Regions from separate parts of the Mesorhizobium sp. ESP-6-4 genome, predicted to be linked through region 3. Evidence: predicted binding sites of a transcription regulator. Region 3 holds the regulator's gene; each other region holds the start of a gene.
What was found. Region 3 encodes LexA, which represses DNA repair genes until DNA is damaged. Its sites were predicted from a motif close to TGTTCNNNNTGTGTTCNG; they were not measured.
Positions count from the first base shown of each region.

Region 1: a site for LexA is predicted at 4,575-4,592, ahead of LB523_RS20355 (sel1 repeat family protein). Genes of this name have one in related genera too.
Region 2: a site for LexA is predicted at 4,773-4,790, ahead of LB523_RS21235 (DNA recombination protein RmuC). Genes of this name have one in related genera too.

Region 1 is NZ_JAIUGS010000012.1:15,772-22,916, forward strand. It holds gene LB523_RS20340 (O-acetyl-ADP-ribose deacetylase) at 1-298, shown strand, start outside; gene LB523_RS20345 (acetyl/propionyl/methylcrotonyl-CoA carboxylase subunit alpha) at 570-2,534, shown strand; gene LB523_RS20350 (ABC transporter substrate-binding protein) at 2,687-3,808, opposite strand; gene LB523_RS20355 (sel1 repeat family protein) at 4,175-4,441, opposite strand; gene LB523_RS20360 (hypothetical protein) at 4,620-4,808, shown strand; gene LB523_RS20365 (DUF2147 domain-containing protein) at 4,878-5,219, shown strand; gene LB523_RS29285 (hypothetical protein) at 5,567-5,701, shown strand; gene LB523_RS20370 (hypothetical protein) at 5,768-5,962, shown strand; gene LB523_RS20375 (AMP nucleosidase) at 6,238-7,145, shown strand, end outside.
Region 2 is NZ_JAIUGS010000013.1:73,507-80,651, reverse strand. It holds gene dapE (succinyl-diaminopimelate desuccinylase) at 1-725, shown strand, start outside; gene LB523_RS21265 (transporter) at 728-1,333, shown strand; gene truA (tRNA pseudouridine(38-40) synthase TruA) at 1,670-2,434, opposite strand; gene LB523_RS21255 (GNAT family N-acetyltransferase) at 2,456-2,962, opposite strand; gene fmt (methionyl-tRNA formyltransferase) at 2,959-3,894, opposite strand; gene LB523_RS21245 (hypothetical protein) at 3,952-4,131, opposite strand; gene def (peptide deformylase) at 4,189-4,719, opposite strand; gene LB523_RS21235 (DNA recombination protein RmuC) at 4,823-6,076, shown strand; gene LB523_RS21230 (GFA family protein) at 6,326-6,730, opposite strand; gene LB523_RS21225 (cation diffusion facilitator family transporter) at 6,766-7,145, opposite strand, start outside.
Region 3 is NZ_JAIUGS010000010.1:44,710-51,854, reverse strand. It holds gene LB523_RS18905 (alpha/beta hydrolase) at 1-170, opposite strand, end outside; gene kynU (kynureninase) at 218-1,465, opposite strand; gene lexA (transcriptional repressor LexA) at 1,900-2,634, shown strand; gene LB523_RS18890 (ComEC/Rec2 family competence protein) at 2,671-5,136, opposite strand; gene gltX (glutamate--tRNA ligase) at 5,239-6,663, shown strand; gene gltA (citrate synthase) at 6,842-7,145, shown strand, end outside.

The DNA of each region.
Region 1 (7,145 bases), on a different contig from region 3:
CCATACGGTCGGTCCGGTTTGGCAAGGCGGCGGCAATGGCGAGGCCGAGCTGCTCGCCTCCTGCTACCGGCGCTCGCTCGAGATCGCGCTCGGCCACAATTGCCGAACGGTGGCATTTCCGGCGATCTCGACCGGCATCTATGGCTATCCGAAAGACCAGGCGACGGAGATCGCCGTTGGTGCCGTAAGCACCTTCCTGAGGCAAAATGCGCTGCCGGATACGGTTACTTTCTGCTGCTTCGACGAGCAGACGGCGGAGTTATATCGGCAGGCCGTTGCGGCCATTGGGGAGAGCTGACCTTGGAGCAAAAGGCTCAGTACAGGCAAATTCAGATGAACAGCTGGAGAGGCTGGCGGGACAGCACCCCCCTCTGTCCTGCCGGACATCTCCCCCGCAAGGGGGGAGATCAGCAGCTTGGCCCTTCCGCGATCCTTCCGACGCTGGAGATTGGCGAAAGCCATCGCGACAGCCAATCTCCCCCCTTGCGGGGGAGATGTCCGGCAGGACAGAGGGGGGTGTCCAAGCGCCGTGCTTCTCCTTCGGTTCGGACCTTGCTCGCGGAGGCTCCATGTTCGGCAAGATCCTGATTGCCAATCGCGGCGAGATCGCCTGCCGCGTCATCCGAACCGCCCGCAGGCTCGGTGTGCGCACCGTCGCCGTCTATTCGGACGCGGATGCCCGCGCGCTCCATGTCGAGATGGCCGACGAGGCCGTGCATATCGGCCCCTCGCTCGTCGGCGAAAGCTATCTGCGCGGCGACAGGATCGTGGCGGCGGCGCTCGCCACCGGCGCCGAGGCCATCCATCCCGGCTACGGCTTCCTGTCGGAAAACCCCGATTTCGTCGATCAGGCGACGGCGGCAGGCCTTGTCTTTATCGGTCCTTCCGCCGCCTCGATCCGTGCCATGGGATTGAAGGACGCCGCCAAGCGGCTGATGGAAAAGGCCGGCGTGCCGGTGGTGCCGGGTTATCACGGCGAAGCGCAGGAAATCGTGCTGCTTGCGTCCAAGGCGCGCGAGATCGGCTACCCGGTGCTGATCAAGGCGCGCGCCGGCGGCGGCGGCAAGGGCATGCGGCGCGTCGACCACCCCGACGATTTCACGGAGGCGCTTTCCAGCGCGCGTCGCGAGGCAAAGGCGGCGTTCGGCGACGATCGCGTGCTGGTGGAAAAATATGTCGACAAGCCGCGCCACATCGAAGTGCAGGTGTTCGGCGACAATTTCGGCAACGCCGTGCATCTTTTCGAACGCGACTGCTCGGCGCAGCGCCGCCACCAGAAGGTGATCGAGGAAGCGCCCGCCCCCGGCATGACGCCGGCGCTGCGCAAGGCGATGACGGAGGCGGCCGTGAAGGCCGCCAAGGCGATCAATTATTCGGGCGCCGGCACGATCGAGTTCATCGTCGACGCCTCTCAGGGGCTCAAGGCGGACCGCTTCTGGTTCATGGAGATGAACACCCGACTGCAGGTCGAGCATCCCGTCACCGAGATGGTCACCGGCGTCGATCTCGTCGAATGGCAGCTTCGCGTCGCGTCCGGCGAAACGCTGCCGAAGACGCAGAATGAGATCGCTTTGTCCGGCCACGCTTTCGAGGCCCGCCTCTATGCCGAGGACGCAGCGAGAGGGTTCCTGCCGGCGACCGGCACGCTGCATCATCTCAAATTCCCCGACGCGGCGCCGGAAGGTGCCGCGATACGCATCGAGACCGGCGTGCGCGCCGGCGATGCGATCTCTCCCTTCTATGATCCGATGATCGCGAAGCTGGTAGCGCACGGCAAGGATCGGGCGTCGGCGCTCGGCACGCTGCGCGAGATGCTGGCGCGGACGGAAGTGGCTGGCTCGACCGTCAACACCGCCTTCCTGGCGGCGCTCGCTGCCGACGCCGACTTCGCTGCCGGCGATCTCGATACCGGGCTGATCGGCCGGCACCAGGCGGCGCTCACCGCCATTCCCCCGCCGAGCGACGAGACGATCGCCGCCGCGGCGCTTGCCGCGACGGATACCGGCGCGCCGGGACCCGCCGCCGACCCCTGGTCGACGCTTTCCAGCTATGCCCATTTCCACCCGCTCTCGCGCCGCACCCGCTTGCGCTATGGCGAGGAGAACATCCTGGCGCGGGTTTCGGCACGCTCCGACGGCCGCTTCCAGGTGGCGCTGGAGGCGCCGCACGACGCGGTGAACACGCATGATTTGAGGACCATGCCGCCTGCCGCCCGCTGGCCCGGCCATGTCACCGTCTTCGAGGGCGCGGTCGGTTATACGTTCACGGTCCCCGATCCGCTCGCCAACGCCGACGAGGCCGGAGCCGCTTCAAGCAGCCTGCGCGCGCCGATGCCGGGGCTGGTCAAGCTGGTGCGCGCCGCGGCGGGCGATGCAGTGATCAAGGGCCAGCCGCTTTTGATCCTCGAAGCGATGAAGATGGAGCACATGATCGCCGCCCCGCATGACGGCGTGATCGCCGAGATCGCGGCCGAGGGCGCGCAGGTCAGCGACGGCACGGTGCTGGTGCGGTTTGCGGAGAATGGGCAGGGCTGAAGCGCCACATCGTCTTGGATCGTCAACGGGACAAACTGGCTAGGACCGGCGGGACGTGGGGGCGTCGTAGAGCGCAGTCGTACTGGATAAGCAGAGCCAAAAAACGAAAATGGCCGGGGCGAGCCCGGCCATTTTCTCGATCGCAGAACCGATTACGGCTTGATCGGCGCGTATTTGCCGTCGTGCCACTGGTTGATGTCGTAGCTGGCGTTCTTCAGATCGCCCTTCTCGTCGAAGATGACGTCGCCGACCACGGTGCTGATCGGCTTGCCGTCCTTGAGCGCCTCGGCGACCTTGGCCGGATCGTCGGTGCCGGCCCGCTTGACGCCTTCGGCCACAGCCTGGATCACGGCATAGGAGAACAGCGTGAAGCCCTCGGGCGTGAAGCCGCCGGCCTTGATCTTGGCGACCGCGTCCTTCGCTTCAGGCTTGGCCTGCGGGTCCGACGGGAAGACGAACATGGTGCCTTCACCGGCCGGGCCGGCAACCTGCCAGAATTCCGGCGAAGCGATCGAGTCCGGCATGATCAGCTGGAACTTGACGTTCTGCTCGGCCGCCTGACGCAGGATCAGACCCGCCTCGGGGTGATAGCCGCCGAAATAGACGACGTCGGCCTTCAGTTCCTTCAGCTTGGTGACGAGGGCCGAATAGTCCTTCTCACCGGCATTGATGCCCTCGTAATCGACTTCCTTGAGACCGCCGGCATTCATCGTCGCCTTCACGGCGTCGGCAACGCCCTGGCCGTAGGCGCTCTTGTCGTGCAGGACGACAACGTTCTTGCCGGCGTATTTCTTGGCGATCCAGGGGCCGATGAAGGCGCCCTGCGCGTCGTCACGCGTGTAGAGGCGCATGATGGTCGGCCAGCCGGCCTTGGCGGCGGCGTCGGTCAGCACCGGGTTGGACGAGGCGGGGCTCATCATCAGCGTGCCGGCTTCGGCATAGACGGCCGAGGCCGGAATGCTGGAGCCCGAGCAGGCATGGCCGTCGACGAATTTGACGCCGTTGGCGACGATGCGGTTGGCGACCGAGACCGCCTGCTTCGGATCGCACTGGTCGTCTTCGATGTCGAGCTTGATCTGGGAGCCGTTGACGCCGCCAGCCGCATTGATCGCGTCGGCGGCGGCCTGCGCGCCCTGCTTGAACTGGTCACCGATGGTGGCGAGCTGGCCGGTCATGGGGCCGACCACCGAAATGGTGATGTCGTCGGCGAAGGCAACCGGGGCGCTCATCATCAGGCCAAAAGCGGCCGCGCTCAAAATACCCAATTTTTTCATGACTATAAGAACTCCTCCACTTGCGCGTGCCGATCCGGCCGCGCTTCTTCCACAGAGCCGGGACAATTTCACCCTTCGCCGAAACTGTCGAGAGGACAGTGAGGCCGGCTTTGGTTCATTCCGACGAGGATTTCTTGGGCCACGCGCCTGATTGCCAGGCGTAATGCAAAAAGCCGCGCCGACCTTGTTTCGGTCGGTCACGGCTTTTGCAGTCGAGCTCCCCAGACGCCCCCGCGCCTGAAACCCGCTCGCTTCCCTGTTTTTGCGTGGCTTCGGTTGTCTCAACCCGCCACGTTCTCGTTCTTCTTGGCCGGCCGTCTTTTCGCGGCCTTGTCCCGATGAGCTCTGAGCGCTGCGCGCTGAGGATCAGTGCATCGTCATCCATTCGCGGGCTTCGCGCAGCGCCGTGGCGATCTCGACTTTCGACATAGTGGCCGACAGTTCCGAGCGCAGCTCGGCGGCGCGGGCCGAGCCCTTGATCGCGGCGATGTTGAACCATTTGTGGGCGGCAACGACATCGGTCTCGCAATCGCGGCCCGTCGCATACATCATGCCCAGTTCGAAAAGAATGTCGGCCTGGGCAGTTGCCCCCATGGCGCCGAAGCCGTCCTCAAGCATTTCAAAGCGTGCCATTTCAATCCCCTGTCTGGCTCCCGAGAGCTGCCTCCTTTTCCCTTGGTATCCCTCGGGGCGAGCCGCTCTTTCGATGCTTTCGAGGATGACGGCTGGCCTTGAATCCGTCGTTAAATGGCTTGCTTAATTTGAGGAAAACAAAGCTAAAACAAGAGGTAAACGCGGAAAACCGTTAAGCATGGGAATCCAGCGTTTCAGCCATTTTGCGTCAAATTCGATGAAAATTGCCGGCGGCGGAATCAAGACTTCGCTAACCACGGAAACCGAAGCGTTTTTCGATCGCGTTTATTTTCAGTCGGCCGCGCGGCGAAAATCCTTGCAACCTTCCGTCGCGGCACCGCTTTCGTTTTGGCGGCGGCTGGATTAGCTTTACCTTTGCGTAAGGGGCAGGTAGGCGGACTGGAGCCCGCCGCAACCCTATAGGGAGGTGGACACGATGTTTCGAAAGCTGACTGTGGCCCTGGCGGCCACCTTGATCATGGCGGGCGCCGCATGCGCCGACCCGATCGAAGGCAACTGGAAGACGCAGGCCGGCGACACCGCGGCGATCGGCGGGAGCGGTTCTTTCTCGATCACGCTCAAGACCGGCAAATACGCCGGCAAGACGATCGGCTCGCTGAAGGCGGCCGGCGACAACAAATATGCCGGCAGCATCACCGACCCGGCAAACGACAAGACCTATTCCGGCAAGGCGACGCTCTCGGGCACCGCGCTCAAGATGAGCGGCTGCGTGCTCGGCGGCCTGATCTGCAAGAGCCAGACCTGGCACAAGCTCTAAGCGCCAAACTCCAGACCATACGAGACGGCCAAGGGGCGTTTCACCGTTTTTGCGGAACGGTGAAACGCCCTATTTCCTTGTCTGACGCAATCCCGGACGGAAAACCGCTCACACTTTTCCTGGAATTGCGTCTTTGTTTGACGCAATCCGAACGGAAAACCGCTCACACTTTTCCTGGAATTGCTCTACGCGGCCCCGTTTTCTATTGCAGCGACAGCGCTCCGCCGCGCTGTGGCACCGGCACCGTGCAAGACCCTCGTCAATCAATTTGAACCGCAGATGAATACCGGTCTCAGAACCGGTTCAGAGGCCGTCAGGCATTTTCTCCCGCATTGAAGGAGAGAGAAATGCTTGCCCGTCGCTTCACCATCGTCTGCCTGCTGATGAGCCTGTTCGGCATGCTCTTCGCCATCCTGGTGGCGGAGGCCGGTCATTCGGCACGCCCTTGGGAACGGCCGGTGCCCGCATTGTCGGCCTTGTGAACCAAATCGAGCGCTGAAACGACAAAGCTTAAAATCGACCAAGCTGGAAACCGGGATACCACCAAAATGAATCGCATCGCCGACAATGCAACAAAGATCCTCCGGCTGCTGCCGCGGGCGATGCTTATCCTGATGCTGCTGGCAGCCCCGGTGCTGGCGGTGCCGATGATGCGGGCCGATACAAGCCATAGGATCGAGGCGCCGCCGCACAAGAACACCAGCGTAGGCTTCGTGTTGCTGATCAGCCTGCAGCGGGGGTAGGTGTGACGATATTCAGGTGAGGCCGGCCTGCGAAACGCGGCTTCCTGCGCTTCCGGTGCTCACGTAGCTCAAGTACGCTCCGCTCCGGTTCTCGGAATCCACCTTTCTCGACTCGGCCTGACCTGAATCGCGTCACATCTTGAATCGGAGCGATAACAAAAAATCTCCAGCTGGGTTGCGGTTCCTGTCCGCTCACCCCTCCCAACAGCTCTTCCAAATCTCTATATTGGGCCATGGAAAAGCGAATCTACCCCCAAGCCATCGACTCGGTCGTCATGCCGGAGCCCTTCGGCAAGCAGGACTTCCACGACGCCAGAAAGGCCGTCGCGGCGCTGCAGGCGCTGTACGACCGCAACACCAAATTCCTGCGCGATTCTTTCTCGGCCCTTGCCGCGGGCGGAGATGAAAGCAAGCGCTACCGGGCCTTCTATCCGCAGATCGGCGTCACCACGACCTCGTTCAGCCAGGTCGACTCGCGCCAGGCCTATGGCCATATGCCGACGCCCGGCCATTTCGCCACCACGATCACGCAGCCGCAACTGTTCGAGAACTATCTCATCGAGCAGCTTCGGCTCATCATGCGCAATCACGGCGTGACGGTGACGGTCTCGGAATCGACGACACCCATCCCGCTGCATTTCGCCTTCCTGGAAGGCACCTATGTCGACGGCGCCGCCGCCGAGCGCATCAAGCGACCGATCCGCGACCTGTTCGACGTGCCCGATCTCGACGGCACCGACGACCAGATCGCCAACGGCACCTTCGAGGTGGCGTTCGGCGAGCCGCGGCCGCTGGCGCCTTTCACCGCGCAGCGCATCGATTATTCGCTGCACCGCATGACGCATTACACGGCGACCAGCCCGCAGCACTTCCAGAACTTCGTGCTGTTCACCAATTACCAGTTCTACATCGACGAATTCGTGGCGCGCGCCCGCGAGTTGATGGCCAATGGCGACAGCGGCTATGTCGAGTTCGTCGAACCCGGCAATGTCGTGACCAGGAACGGGGAGACGGTCCCGGAAGGAACGCCGCCGCACCGCCTGCCGCAGATGCCGGCCTACCACCTGAAGAAGCCGGGCCATGGCGGCATCAGCATGGTCAATATCGGCGTCGGCCCGTCCAACGCCAAGACCATCACCGACCACATAGCGGTGCTGAGGCCGCATGCCTGGGTGATGCTTGG
Region 2 (7,145 bases), on a different contig from region 3:
AGGGCGAGAAGTGGGACGCCTCGATCGTCGGCGAGCCGACCAATCCCGATGCGCTCGGCGACATGATCAAGATAGGCCGGCGCGGCTCGCTGTCGGGCAGCGTGACCGTCAACGGACGCCAGGGCCATGCCGCCTATCCGCAGCTTGCCGACAATCCGGTGCGTGGCCTGATGAGCCTGGTCGACGCGCTGCTCCATCCGGTGTTCGACAAGGGCACGAAGGATTTCCAGCCGACCAACCTCGAAGTGACGTCGATCGATGTCGGCAATGCGGCGACCAACGTCATCCCGGCGAAGGCGACGGCCATTTTCAACATCCGCTTCAACGACACCTGGGACGCCGAATCGGTCCAGGCCGAGATCCACAACCGGCTCGACCAGGCCGCCGGGCGCAAGAAATACCGGCCGGGCAAGAAGGCGCCGGTCGACTACGAGCTTGTCTGGCGCGACCGGCCGAGCCATGTCTTCCTTACCCGCGACGACAGGCTGATCGATACGCTGAGCGGTTCGGTCAAGGCGGTGGTCGGCAAGAGGCCGGCGCTCTCCACCTCCGGCGGCACTTCGGACGCGCGCTTCATCAAGGATTATTGCCCCGTGGTCGAGTTCGGGCTGGTCGGCAAGACCATGCATATGGTGGACGAGCGCGTCGCGCTTGCCGATCTCGAGACGCTGACGCAAATCTACGAACGCTTTATCGAAGACTGGTTCGGACAAGGCCTTTCGTGACCATGCTTTCGGCAGACGAAACCTATGCTTCGCTGGCCGGCGCCTGGCGCCTGATGTTCGGCAAGGCTGATGGCCTGCGCCTGCTCGACCTTTCGGCCGACGGTTTCTGGAATTCCTTCTTTGCCATCGTCGTGGCGGCGCCGGCGCTGATCGTCGGCTGGGTCGGGATAGCCAATGAGGTCGGCGACCCCGATGCCTTCGCCGGGCGCCTCGGCATGCTGGTAAGGCTGGCGACCGTCGATATCGGCTCCTGGGTGCTGCCGCTGGTCGTGCTTGCGCTGGTGGCGCCGCGCGCCGGCATCGGCGGCCGCTTCGTCCACTATGTCGTCGCGTCCAACTGGGCGTCGGCAATCATCGCCTGGCTGATGCTGCCCTCGGCGCTGCTCAGGCTGCTCCTGCCTTCCGCCAGCGAGGTCAGCAGCCTGGTGTCGCTGGCGCTGTTCGCCCTGTCGATGGTGCTGACCTGGCGCATGACCAACACAACCATCGGCAAAGGCGCCGCGGTGGGCACGGCCGTGTTCATCGGCATGTTCGTCGCCTCGCTGCTGGTCCTGTTCGGCCTGCAGGCGCTGCTCGGCATCGACATACCGGACGGCACGACGGGTTGACGTTGCAGCGGGGGCGGCTGTTTCCAGAACAGTCGCTTCGGATTTGAATCCACCCTCGTTTTTCACCATTCAAAGTCAGCGCTGCCCATCACCTGCCTGCCGGCATCCTCTCCCCGTATGGTGACGGGGAGAGGAGCGCCGTCATCCGCGGCTTCGCCAATTGCTAACGGTGCAGGAAGGAAGCCGGCGCTGCGGCCAGCCCCTTCTCCCCGTCACTATACGGGGAGAAGTGCCCGGCAGGGCGATGAGGGCAGCGCCGACGCCGACAATTCCCGTCTCCAGCACAAGTTCGAAGCTGAAACAATTGCCTCGCGTCATTGGCGGAATGAGAGGCTTTCACTTGGCCGTCTCTGTCTCCGGGTAATCCACCCCGACAAGAAACAACCCGTCCGGCGGCGCTACCTGGCCGCAGGCGGCGCGGTCGCGCGCTTCGAGCGCCGCCTTGAGATCGGCGGCGCTCCAGGAGCCGTCGCCGACGCGCTTCAGCGAGCCGACCATCGAGCGAACCTGGTTGTGCAGAAAAGAGCGCGCCGAGCTGCGCAGCTCGATGAAGTCTCCATCGCGGCTGACGTCGAGGCGGTCAAGCGTGCGGACCGGGCTTTCGGCCTGGCACTGGGTTGAGCGGAAGGTGGTGAAGTCATGCTTTCCGAGCAGCACCTTGGCCGCCTCATGCATGGCCTCGGCGTCGAGCCGCTTCGGCACCCACCAGACCTTGCCCTTTTCCAGCGCCGCCGGCGCCCGGCGATTGAGGATGCGATAGAGATAGTGGCGGCCGGTGGCCGAAAACCGCGCGTCGAAACCGTCGGCGACGACGGCAGCTTTCAGGATGGCGACACGCGTGCCGGCCGCATGCAGATGCGCGTTGACGGCGTCGCGCACCTTGTCGCCCGACCACGCTTTGGCCAGGTCGACATGGGCGACCTGCGCAGTGGCGTGCACGCCGGCATCAGTGCGGCCGGCGGCACGTATTCTTACCTCTTCGCCGCAGAACTTCTCGATCGCCTGCTCGATCGCCTGCTGCACCGAGGGCTGGTCGGCCTGGTGCTGCCAGCCGGCGAATTGGCTGCCGTCATATTCGATATCGAGCCGAAAACGCGGCATGCTGCGGCGCTTGCCGCTCGCCTAGGCGGCTAAGGCGGTGAAGGCGGAAGCGTAGACCAGTCTGCCGGTCTCGGGCGCGTCACCCCAGGCCAGCGCCTGCAGCGCCTCGCCCTGGTACTCGCTCTCGAACTTCTCGGCACGGGCATGGCTGTAGCCGAAGCGGCCATAATAGACCGGATCGCCCAGCACCACGGCCAGCATCTCGCCGGCTTCCTTGAGGCGGACATGCGCCTCGCGGATCAGCGCGCCCCCGATGCCGGTGCCATGGAACGACGGCTCGACCGCCAGCGGCGCCAGCGCGACGGCGGCGAACTGCTTGGTGCCGTTCTGAACGAACAGTCGCGAGAAAAGAATATGGCCGACGATCTGCCCGTCTTCCTCTGCAACCAGCTCGACGACGGCATCGCCGCCGGTGACAAGCGCGTCGACCAGGCCGGCTTCCGCCTGCTGGCCAAAGGCATGTTCTTCGACGAGGCGGATCGCCTCGCGATCCCGCGGCGTCGCCGCGCGTATCGACATCATGCTCATGTGAGTTTCGTTCCTTTTTCGATCTTGGCTCCGCGCAAAAACTCCTGCGCGGTGGCAGGCTTTCCGCCCGCCCGTTGAACTTCGACCAGCCTGACCGCGCCTGTCCCGCAGGCGACCGTCAGCCGGTCATCGAGAATTCCTCCCGACTCGCCGACGCCATCCGAGAGCGTCGAGCGAAGCAGTTTCAGCCGCTCCATGCGGCCGCCAATGTCGACCTCGCACCACGCGCCCGGAAAGGGCGAGAGGCCGCGAATGTGATTGTGGACTTCGCCAGAAGGCCGCGTCCAGTCTACGCGTGTCTCCGATTTATCGATCTTTCGGGCGTAGGTCACCCCTGCCGTTGCCTGTTGGGTAAATGTCAGACAATTTATCCCCAACTGCGCAAGCGCCTCAACCATCAGCGAAGCGCCTTGAATCATCAGTCGGTCATGCAATTCGCCGGCTGTCATGTCGGGCGCGATGGCGACTTTTTCAACCATTGCCACCGGCCCGGTGTCCAGACCCTCTTCCATCTTCATGACCATCATGCCGGTCTCGGTATCGCCGGCCATGATGGCGCGCTGGATGGGAGCAGCACCACGCCAGCGTGGCAAAAGCGAGGCATGGCCGTTGAGGCAGCCCAGCCTTGGCGCGTCCAGAACGGCTTTCGGCAGCAGCAGGCCATAAGCGACGACGACGGCGACATCGGCCTGCAAGGCTGCGAAAGCCTGCTGCTCGGTCTCGCTTTTCAGCGACGTCGGCGTCCGAACGTCGAGCGCCAGCCGCTCCGCCTCGCGCTGCACAGGCGAGGGCGTCAGTTCCAGCCCGCGCCGGCCGGCGGCGCGCGGCGGCTGGGTGTAGACGGCCGCGATCTCGTGGCCGGCCTCGGCGATGGCGCGCAAGGTCGGCACTGAGAAATCCGGCGTGCCCATGAAGATGACGCGAAGCGGCATGACGGATGTGCTCCTGTTCCTACCGCCCGCTTTGGCGCTTGCTTTCGCGAATCTCGATCAATCGTCGAAATCGCGGCCGAAATCGCGCTTCCTCTGAGCCTCGATCTCATTCATCATATCGGCAAACTCGTCGCTGATCGCGTCTTGAGACACGAATGCGCTGCGGATCGCATCCCATGTGGAGACTTGTGGCTTTGGGCCAGGTTCAGGAATGTTGCTGATCGGGGTGTCGCCCATCGAAACCTTCGACTGATATCATGATCCAGGGTTCTTTCAGGCGCGGAAAGGCGTCGCCTAGCCCACCATCTTGCCCGGCGCCTTGTCCTTGGCGAGCTTCTTGAACTTCCGCACCACCATGTCGCGCTTGAGCTTCGAGATGTGGTCGATGAACAAAACGCCGTTGAGATGGTCAATCTCGTGCTGCAGGCAGGTGGCCATCAGGCCTTCTGCCTGCATCTCCTGCAGCTTGCCGTCGCGGTCGAGATACTTCACCCGCACCGAAGCCGGGCGCTCGACCTCGGCGTAATAGTCGGGGATCGACAGGCAGCCTTCCTCATAGACGGACCGCTGGTCGGAACTTTCGAGCACTTCCGGATTGATGAAGACATGCGGCTGAGGCTCCTCGCCTTCCTTGGCAAGGTCTATGACCAGCAGCCGCCGCGGCTCGCCGACCTGGATCGCCGCGAGGCCGATGCCCGGCGCGTCATACATGGTCTCCAGCATGTCGTCTGCGAGCTTGCGCAAATCGGCATCGACGCGCTCGACCGGCTTGGAAACCTGGCGCAGGACGGGATCGGGAAGGATAATGAGCGGCTTGATCGACATGGCGTCTCACCTAAGACCTCGCTTGAAAAGCGTCAACCGGGGCATCTTTGACCTGTTCACGTTTTGATCTGTGCCAGGAGGCCGAATCGGTTATGCTGCCCAAATGAACGACATGACCTCCGTCCTTTCCGAGCCCATCGCGCGGCTTGGCGCCACGACCGTGACGCTTGGCCAGGCGCTGGCTTTCGGCGCGATCCTTCTGCTTGCGCTGTCCGTGGCGCTCGTCGTCGCCTTGTGGCGCGCGGCCGGGGTACGCGCGGCGGCGGCTGCCGAAGCCGCCGACCATGCCCGCGATGCTGAGGCGAGGATGGCCGACATCATGCAAGCGCAGGCCGAGATGCAGGGGCGCATGGGGGCGATCGCCGAGGTGTTCGGGGCGCGGCAGGCCGAGCTCACCCAGTCGCTTGGACAACGGCTTGACGCCATGACCGGGCGCCTCGGCCAGACCATGGCCGAGCAGACCAGGTCGACGCATGAGAGCCTGGCCAAGCTGCAGGAGCGGCTGGCGGTGATCGACACCGCGCAAGGCAACATCCAGTCCTTGGCCGGCCAGGTCGTGCAGCTGCAGGCTATCCTCTCCAACAAGCAGACGCGCGGCGCCTTCGGCCAGTCGCGGATGGAAGCGATCGTCGCCGACGGCCTGCCGCACGGCGCCTACGAGTTCCAGGCCAGCCTCTCCAACGGCAGCCGGCCCGATTGCCTGGTGCGGATGCCCAACGGCGCGCCGTCACTCGCCATCGACGCCAAGTTTCCGCTGGAGGCGTGGAACGCCATCCGCGCCGCCGAGGGCGAGGCCATGCAGAAGGCGGCGGCGCAGGCTTTCCGCCGCGACATCGAGGTGCATATCCGCGATATCGCCGAAAAATACCTGATCCAGGGCGAGACACAGGACACCGCCTTCATGTTCGTGCCGTCGGAATCGGTCTTTGCCGAGATCCACGAGAATTTCGAGGCGGTGGTGCAGAAGGCGCATCGCGCCCGCGTCGTCATCGTCTCGCCCTCGCTGCTGATGCTGTCGATCCAGGTGATCCAGGCGATCCTCAAGGACGCGCGCATGCGCGAGCAGGCGCATCTGATCCAGGGCGAGGTCATCCGCCTGATGGAAGATGTGGGTCGGGTCGACGAGCGGGTACGTCGGCTGCAGACACATTTCGGCCAGGCGGCGCGCGACATCGACGACATCCTGGTGTCGACGTCGAAGGTGACCAAGCGCGGCCAGAAGATCGAGGCGCTGGAATTCGCGGAAGGCGAGACCGAGGCCGCACGAGGTGCCGCGCCAAAGGCCGAAGGCGGTTCGCGGGTAGCAGACTCCAAGACGGGTCAGCTCAGGCTGCGCGTCGTCGAGGGCGACGAGTAGTCGCTCGACGCCGACGTTGGAACGACCGATTCTTCCTTCGCTGGCGAGGTCGCATCCCTTGGAGATTGTCTGGAACGCCGATCACTTGCATGCCATGAGGCTAACGCATTGAGACGGCTAAGAATTTTGCTCCGCCGAGCCCCTCATATCGGTCACGGCATGGATCTTCGGGTCATGCCCGAGGATGACGAAGGCGCGAAACAGTCAGCCAATCGCCGAGGCTTCCGTCAACGGGCCGATCCGACAGTGCTACTGCTCCTCGATGGTCGCCATGCCTTCAAACTCCGGCAGCCAATGCAACGCCGAGCGGTGCCAGACCTGTCTTCTCGGCACCAGTTGGTCGCGCTGGCGCGCCGTCCCCACCCTGATGCCATAGATTTTCGGTCCGTCGCCAACCGACGTCGCATAAAGATGCGACCCGCATTCGCCGCAAAACCCCTGTGCGCGCTTGGCCCCGCTGGATCCGGTCTTGATATAGACTTTCGGTGTGCCCTTGGTAATCCGGTAATGCTCTTCCGGCGCGCCGACGGTCACGCGAAAGGCCGTGCCGGTCAGCTGCTGGCAGTCGGTGCAGTGGCAGATCGAGGTCTTTTCCGGATCGACCTCCGCCTCATAGGCGATCGCGCCGCAATGGCATCCGCCGTCGATCTTCATAGGCCTTCCTCCTGACAAGTTCGCGCTGTCAAAATCTATCCCTCCTCCGAGGCCTCGGCCATGGCCTTGCGCCGCCGCTCCCATGTGCCAGTTGCCTGCGGCTTGACGAAGAGCCTCGATATTTGCGGCATTTCCTTCTTGAGCCTGGCTTCCAGGCGCTCGACGCAGGCCTCGATATCGGGCGCGCTGAGATGATCCTCGAATTCGATGCTCAAGCCCGCGACGATTTCCTCCGGCCCGATATGGACGCTCAGGATTCCGTTCGCGCGCTGCACCGCCGGATCGTCCTGGACGATCGCCAGCACCTTCTTCTGCACTTCGGATGAGGCAGGTTCGCCAAGCAGCAGCCCTTTGCTCTCGCGCGCCAGGAAGATGGCGGTCGCGCCGAGGATGATGGCGATGCCGATCGAGCCGA
Region 3 (7,145 bases):
CGCGGCGCTTCGCCGTAGATAACATCGAGCCGCGCCCTGCCCTCTGACTGCAGCCTTTCGCGGAATGCCCGCGCCGGCCCATCCCACGCCGCCGGCCAGCGGTCGCCGCCGGCGATATTGGCGCCATTTGCATAGGCGTCATCCCAGTCGACAATACGATGTCCCAGCAACGGTATCTCCGCGATCAGATCATTTGTTCGGCATCGCCGATTCAAAGTCAGGTAACGGTTGTTTTGACGGCAAAGCGCGCGTCTTGCCAGACGCCAGTGCGCAGGATGTCCTGCAGCACCTCGACTGCATTCCAGACATCGCGGTAGCCGACATAGAGCGGCGTGAAGCCGAAACGAATGGTGGATGGCGCGCGGAAATCGCCGATCACGCCGCGCTCGATCAAGGCGCGCATCACCTGGTAGCCATTTGAATGGGCGAACGAGACCTGGCTGCCGCGCTCAGCGCCTGAGCGCGGGCTCTCCAGCTCAAGACCGAAGCCGCCGCATCTGGCCTCGACAAGCCGGATGAACAGGTCCGTCAGCGCGACGCTTTTTCTCCGCACGGCCCTCATGTCGACATCGTTCCAGAGATCCAGCGCCCCTTTCAGCGCGCGCATCGACAGCACCGGCTGCGTTCCGCACAGGAACCGCCGGATGCCCGTGCCCGCAGCGTAGCCCTGCTCGAACGCGAAAGGCCGGGCATGGCCCCACCAGCCGCTGAGCGGCTGGCGAATGTCGCGGTGATGGCGGTTCGCGGCGTAGATGAAGGCTGGCGAGCCCGGCCCGCCATTGAGATACTTGTAGGTGCAGCCGATGGCGAAATCGGCATTCGAGCCGTCGAGATCCACCGGCAGCGCACCCGCCGTGTGGCAGAGATCCCAGACGATCAGCGCACCGGCTTCATGAGCCTTGCGGGTGAGCGCCGCCATGTCGCGCAGCCGGCCGGATTTGTAGTTGACGTGGTTGACCAGGATGACCGCGACGCGATCGTCAACCAGTTCCTCAATCGTCGGGGCATCGGTGCCTTCGAGCCGCAGCACCGTGCCGGGCCGCGTCGATGCGACGCCTTCCGCCATGTAGAGGTCGGTCGGAAAGCTGTCGCCCTCGGCAACGATCACCGAACGCTCGGGCCGCATTGCAAGTGCCGCATGCAGGACCTTGTAGATGTTGATCGAAGTCGTGTCGCAAACGACCGTCTGGCCGGGTTTCGCGCCGATCAGCCGTCCTAGCTGGTCACCCAGCTCGATGGGCATATCGAACCAGCCGGCGGTGTTCCAGGCGCGGATGAGATCCCGCGCCCATTCCTGCCTCGCGGCAGTCTCGATCTCGCTGAAGGCGTCCACCGAAGCGGCGCCCAGCGAATTGCCGTCGAGGTATATGATGCCTTCCGGCAAGACGAAGCGATCGCGCATGGCGCGCAGCGGATCCGCGGCATCCATCGCCTCGACTTCGGCGAGATCAGGAATTCCCCTCATTGTGCTGCCGCCTCCATTTCGATCTGGCCAAGGGGGTTGTCTCACCACCGTCGGCGACAGGGCAAGAACCTTTGGTCCTATGTTAGCTGGTCCATAGACGGCGAAGACTGCGGACCGGAACTTCGCCAAGGTTGGCATTTTGGATTCGTTTCGTTCACGCTGCCGCGCGCTTACGGAACGAGCCGACGTGATCCCATCCGCGGCTTCGTGATCGTGTCGGCGCTCTTGTTTCAGCTTACCGAAGCTCCAAAATCGAGCGGAATCAATGCCGCTGTCTACAAGGGGCGGCCAGGGCATCACCGGATGCGACATTGTTTCGGCAGCCTTAACAAATTCACTAAACTTTAAACGGTTGCGGAACACAACTGGAACAGATAGTGTTTGTTCTGGGTTTGTTTTTCTGATTCTGGTTTCAGAACCCGTGGGGGCCGCCGATGCTGACGCGCAAACAACATGAACTCCTGATGTTCATCCATGAACGCCTGAAGGAGAGCGGGATTCCTCCATCATTCGATGAGATGAAGGAGGCGCTCGACCTTGCCTCCAAGTCCGGCATCCACCGGCTGATCACTGCGCTGGAGGAACGTGGCTTCATTCGCCGGCTGCCGAACCGGGCGCGCGCGCTGGAAGTGCTGCGCCTACCCGACTCGATCGCGCCTGGCCTGAATGCCGCGAAGAAGTTTTCGCCGAGCGTCATCCAGGGCGGCCAAGGCAATCTCAGTCGCCAGGTCAAGCCGACGACGCCATCGCGCACCCCGACGCCAAGCAATGACGACGAGGCCGCGGCGGCCGTATCCATTCCGGTGATGGGCCGCATCGCCGCCGGCGTGCCGATTGACGCTATCCAGCACCAGACGCATTCGATCTCGGTGCCGCCGGACATGATCATGGGCGGCGAGCATTACGCGTTGGAGGTCAAGGGCGACTCGATGATCGAGGCCGGCATCTTCGACGGCGACACCGTCATCATCCGCAATGCCAACACCGCAAGCCCGGGCGAGATCGTGGTGGCGCTGGTCGACGATGAGGAGGCGACGCTTAAGCGTTTCCGCCGCAAGGGTGCCTCGATCGCGCTCGAGGCCGCCAACCCGGCCTATGAGACCCGGATCTTCGGACCGGATCGGGTCAAGGTTCAGGGCAAGCTCGTCGGACTTATCCGCCGCTACTGAGCAGAACTGCCCGGCCTTCTTCGCCCGGACGACAATCTATTGGGCCGGTGCGGCGGCTGGTTTTTCCGGCTGCTTATAGGGCGCCAGTCCCCTCGCCTCGCGCGTGTATTTCCGCTGCTCGTGCCAGGGTCGGTATGGTTCTACGACCGCGTAGCGGACGGTTGGCCGCGCGGTTGCCGATTGCGGATCGAAGAAAACGGCGGCGCTGCCGTCGCGCGCCAGCTGCCGCTTGGTGACGACGAGCACACGCGGATCGCGGCACGGGTTATAGGCCGTGGCGTCGTTGATGACGATGAGGTCGGCGAAGCCGCAGGCCGGCCGGGCGGTGTCGCGGGTCTCGGCGAGCGCGACGATCGCGCCGGAAGGATGCCGACCGATGCAGAGATCGCCGCTGCAATAGAAGGGCGAGCCGGGCGGCAGGTCGACGGGATCGGCAATGTCCAGCGTATCTTTGGCGAACCTTTCTGGCGGCACGATCTCCTCGGCTTTCAGCGCCCGTTTCCAGTTGTCGGTGGTGAACTCGTTGGAGCGTTCGCGATTGACGGCAAGCTCGCCGCCGCCGATCGGCATCGCCACCAGATGCGCATCCTCCGAGATAAGCACGTCCGGTGTGCGGACGTGCGGAATGGCCAGCAGCGCAGCGAGCGCGAAAGGTACGGCGGCAAGCCTCAGCCAAGTGGTAGCCATGGTCGCGATGACCAGCGCGACCGTCGCCAGCAGCACCGACTGGATCGAGATCAGCCCAACGGCGTCGACCGGTGAGCGCTCGGAAATCCATGCCGAAATGGCGATCATCGCCGTCAGGCCTTTGCCCATGACAAAAAGGAAAGGGCCGTCGAAGCCGAAGGGCATGGCCAGCGCGCTCAGCACGGCGAACGGCATGACGACCAATGAGACGATCGGCATGACCGCCAGATTGGCCAGCAGGCTGAGCGGCGACACCCGCTGGAAGTGCCAGATGGCAAACAACAATGTCGCGCTGCCCGCGATGAGCGACGTCACGGCGGCGCCACCCGCTCCAATTGCCAGTTTTCGCGATAGAAGCCCGAGAAACGAACGCTTTGCCGGCGGCGCGGTCGTTTTGCCGGCGCGATAGTCGGCAAAGCCGGCATAGGCGCCGACCAGGGCGGCGGTGGCGGCGAAGGACATCTGGAAGCTCGGGCCGACCACTTCATGCGGCGAGACCAGGATGACGGCGATGGCAGAGATCGCCAGGTTGCGCATGGTCAGCGCCGCGCGGTCGAAAAGCACGGCGACCAGCATCACGCCAAGCATGATGAAGCTTCGCTCGGCCGCCACCACGATGCCGGAGATCACGAGATAGGCGGCGATCGACGCCAGCGCGATGCCAGCGGCATATTTCTTCACCGGCCGGCGCGACGAGAAATCCGGAAACAGCGCGAAGGTGCCGCGTAGCAGGACCATGATCGTGCCGGCGACCAGCGCCATATGCAGGCCGGAGATCGAAATGATGTGGTAGATGCCGGTCCGCCGCATCGACTCGTTGATTTCGTCCGGAATGCCGGCACGAACGCCGACGATCAGCGCCGCCGCGATCTCGCCCTCGGAACCGCCGATGCTGCTCCTGATGTGGTCGGCAATTCCCTCGCGTGCGTTTTCTACGGCCGATGCCACACGTGCGCCAAACGGCACCTCCGTTGGCGCACTGGGGGTCGGCGCGACAAGTTTCGGATCGCCCAGGAAAAAGCCACTGGCGCCGATGCCGGCAAAATAGCTGTCGAAGGAAAAGTCGTAGCTGTCCGGCCGAACCGGACCTGTCGGCGGCAGCAGCTTGGCATAGCCGGTCAGCATCGACCCGGCCGCCATGCCGGAGGGGATCCTGCGCGCCGACAGCCTGATGCGGTCCGGCGCGTAGCGCAGCTTCGGACGTTCCGTGGATGTCAGATCTATGGTGAGCCGGACACGGCCGTTGGCCATCGCCTCGGCGGTGACGAGGCGGCCCGTCAGCCGTGTCTGGATTTCGGAACCCAGCATCGGGGTCGCCATCCGCCAGGTCTCCAGCTTGGCCGCGAGAAACCCCAAGGCGCAGAAAAACGCCGCCATGAAGACAAGATGCGTTCTGTGCCGGGAACGCGAGACCGCCGCGCAGACCGCCATCAGGGCGACCGCCGCAAGCGGCCTGTAGAGGTCCGGCTCGGCGCTCAGCGAGAAGTAACAGATCACGCCGACGGCCAGGAACGCCGGTACCAGCAGGAAGCCGACGCCGCGGTCGAGCTCGGTCGCGGCCGCTGTGCCTATGCTTCGGCGCAACGCGGGAAGCGAAACGCGGCCAAGCTGTCTGCGGATCCGGCCGACATTGGCTGTCGGCGAGGCTGGCGGTAACGTGCCGCCGCCAGGCGGCAGAAGCTCAGCTGGCGGGCGCGGCGCCGGAAGCGAAAGCGGCGCTTCCTCAGCGGGCACGGCATGAGCAAACATCAGGCGTTCGCTGACGCCTGCTGTCGTTCCCCCGCCCTCCTCCGCGCCCCGGCCACGTCCAGCCATCGGGTCTGCCCCTTGCGCCCCAGACCGCCTATGCTACATGAACGCCGGTCGCGTGGAAGTCTGCGCGAAACATGCATTTTTCAGCGCTTCCTCGAGAGTTCCATGTCCGACAAGGTCGTCACCCGTTTTGCCCCCTCGCCTACAGGCTACCTGCATATCGGCGGGGCGCGCACGGCGCTGTTCAACTGGCTCTATGCCAAGCACACCGGCGGCACGATGCTGCTGCGCATCGAGGATACCGATCGCGAGCGCTCCACCGAAGCCGCTACGGCTGCCATTCTCGACGGGCTGACCTGGCTTGGCCTCTCCTGGGATGGCGAAGCCGTCTCGCAGTTCGAGCGCGCGCCGCGTCACCGCGAAGTGGCGGAGCAGCTCGTGCGCATGGGCAAGGCTTATTACAGCTATGAGACGCCGGCGGAGCTGGAGGCGATGCGCGAGGCCGCACGTGCCAAGGGCCTGCCGCCGCGTTACAACGGCCATTGGCGCGACCGCGGCCCATCCGAGGCGCCCGCAGGCGTCAAGGGCGCGATCCGCATCAAGGCGCCGACCGAGGGCGTGACGATCGTCAACGACCGCGTGCAGGGCGAGGTGCGCTTCCCCAACAAGGATCTCGACGACTTCATCATCCTGCGTTCCGATGGCGTCCCGACCTACATGCATGCCGTCGTCGTCGACGATCACGACATGGGCGTCACCCACATCATCCGCGGCGACGATCACCTGACCAATGCCGCGCGCCAGACGGTGATCTACAACGCCATGGGCTGGGACGTGCCATCGATGTCGCACATCCCGCTGATCCACGGCGCCGACGGCGCCAAGCTGTCGAAGCGGCACGGCGCGCTCGGCGTCGAGGCATATCGCGCCATGGGCTACCTGCCCGAGGCTCTGCTCAACTATCTGGCCAGGCTCGGCTGGAGCCATGGCGACGACGAGGTGATGTCGATTAAGGACATGATCGCCTGGTTCGACATCGGCGACGTCAACAAGGGCGCGGCCCGCTTCGACTTCGCCAAACTCGAGGCGCTGAACGGCGTCCATATGCGCAAGATGGAGGACCGGGCGCTGTTCCACATCTTCGTCGCCACCTTGCCTTATCTCGAAGGCGGCCCGGCGCTCGCGGCAAAGCTCGATGACAGGCGCAAGGCGCAACTGCTTGCCGCCATGCCCGGCCTCAAGGAGCGGGCGAAAACTCTTGTGGAACTGATCGACGGCGCGGCGTTCCTGTTCGTCGAGCGGCCGTTGCCGTTGGACGAGAAGGCGGCGGGCTTGCTCAACGCGGATGCGCGCGCGATTCTGCGCGGCGCGCATGGCGCATTGTCTTCTGTTCAGGGCGACTGGAACGCCGCCTCGGCCGAGGCTTCGATCCGCGACTTCGCGCGGGCCGGCGGGCACAAGCTGGGCGCCGTGGCGCAGCCCCTGAGAGCCGCGCTGACCGGCCGCACCACCTCGCCCGGCGTGTTCGACGTGCTTGCGGTGCTGGGCCGTCAGGAAAGCCTCGCGCGCATTGGAGATCAAATCGATTAGGAGCGAGCTGGCCCAAGAAGATTGGCATTGAAAGGTGTGTTTCGCAGTGCAACATTGGGCTTGGCCCAATCTGGCACGCACCTCCTAAAATGCGGTGGCGAGTTCGCGCATTCCGGTGACTTCGACGTGTCGTTTGCAGGAATTGCCTTGCCGGCATGAGGAACAAAAGGAGTTGAGAATGAGCGAAGCTGCGACAAAACCGGAACCGGGCAGCAAAAAGCGCGAGTCGGCCGCCAGGCTCGAGCTCGCCGGCAAGACGCACGAATTAAAGGTGCGAAGCGGGACGGTCGGGCCGGACGTCATCGACATCGGTTCGCTCTACAGCACCACCGGCGCCTTCACTTACGATCCCGGCTTCACCTCCACCGCGAGCTGCGAATCGGGGATCACCTTCATCGACGGCGATGCCGGTATCCTGCTGCATCGCGGCTTCCCGATCGATCAGCTCGCCGAGCATGGCGACTTCCTCGAGGTCTGCTATC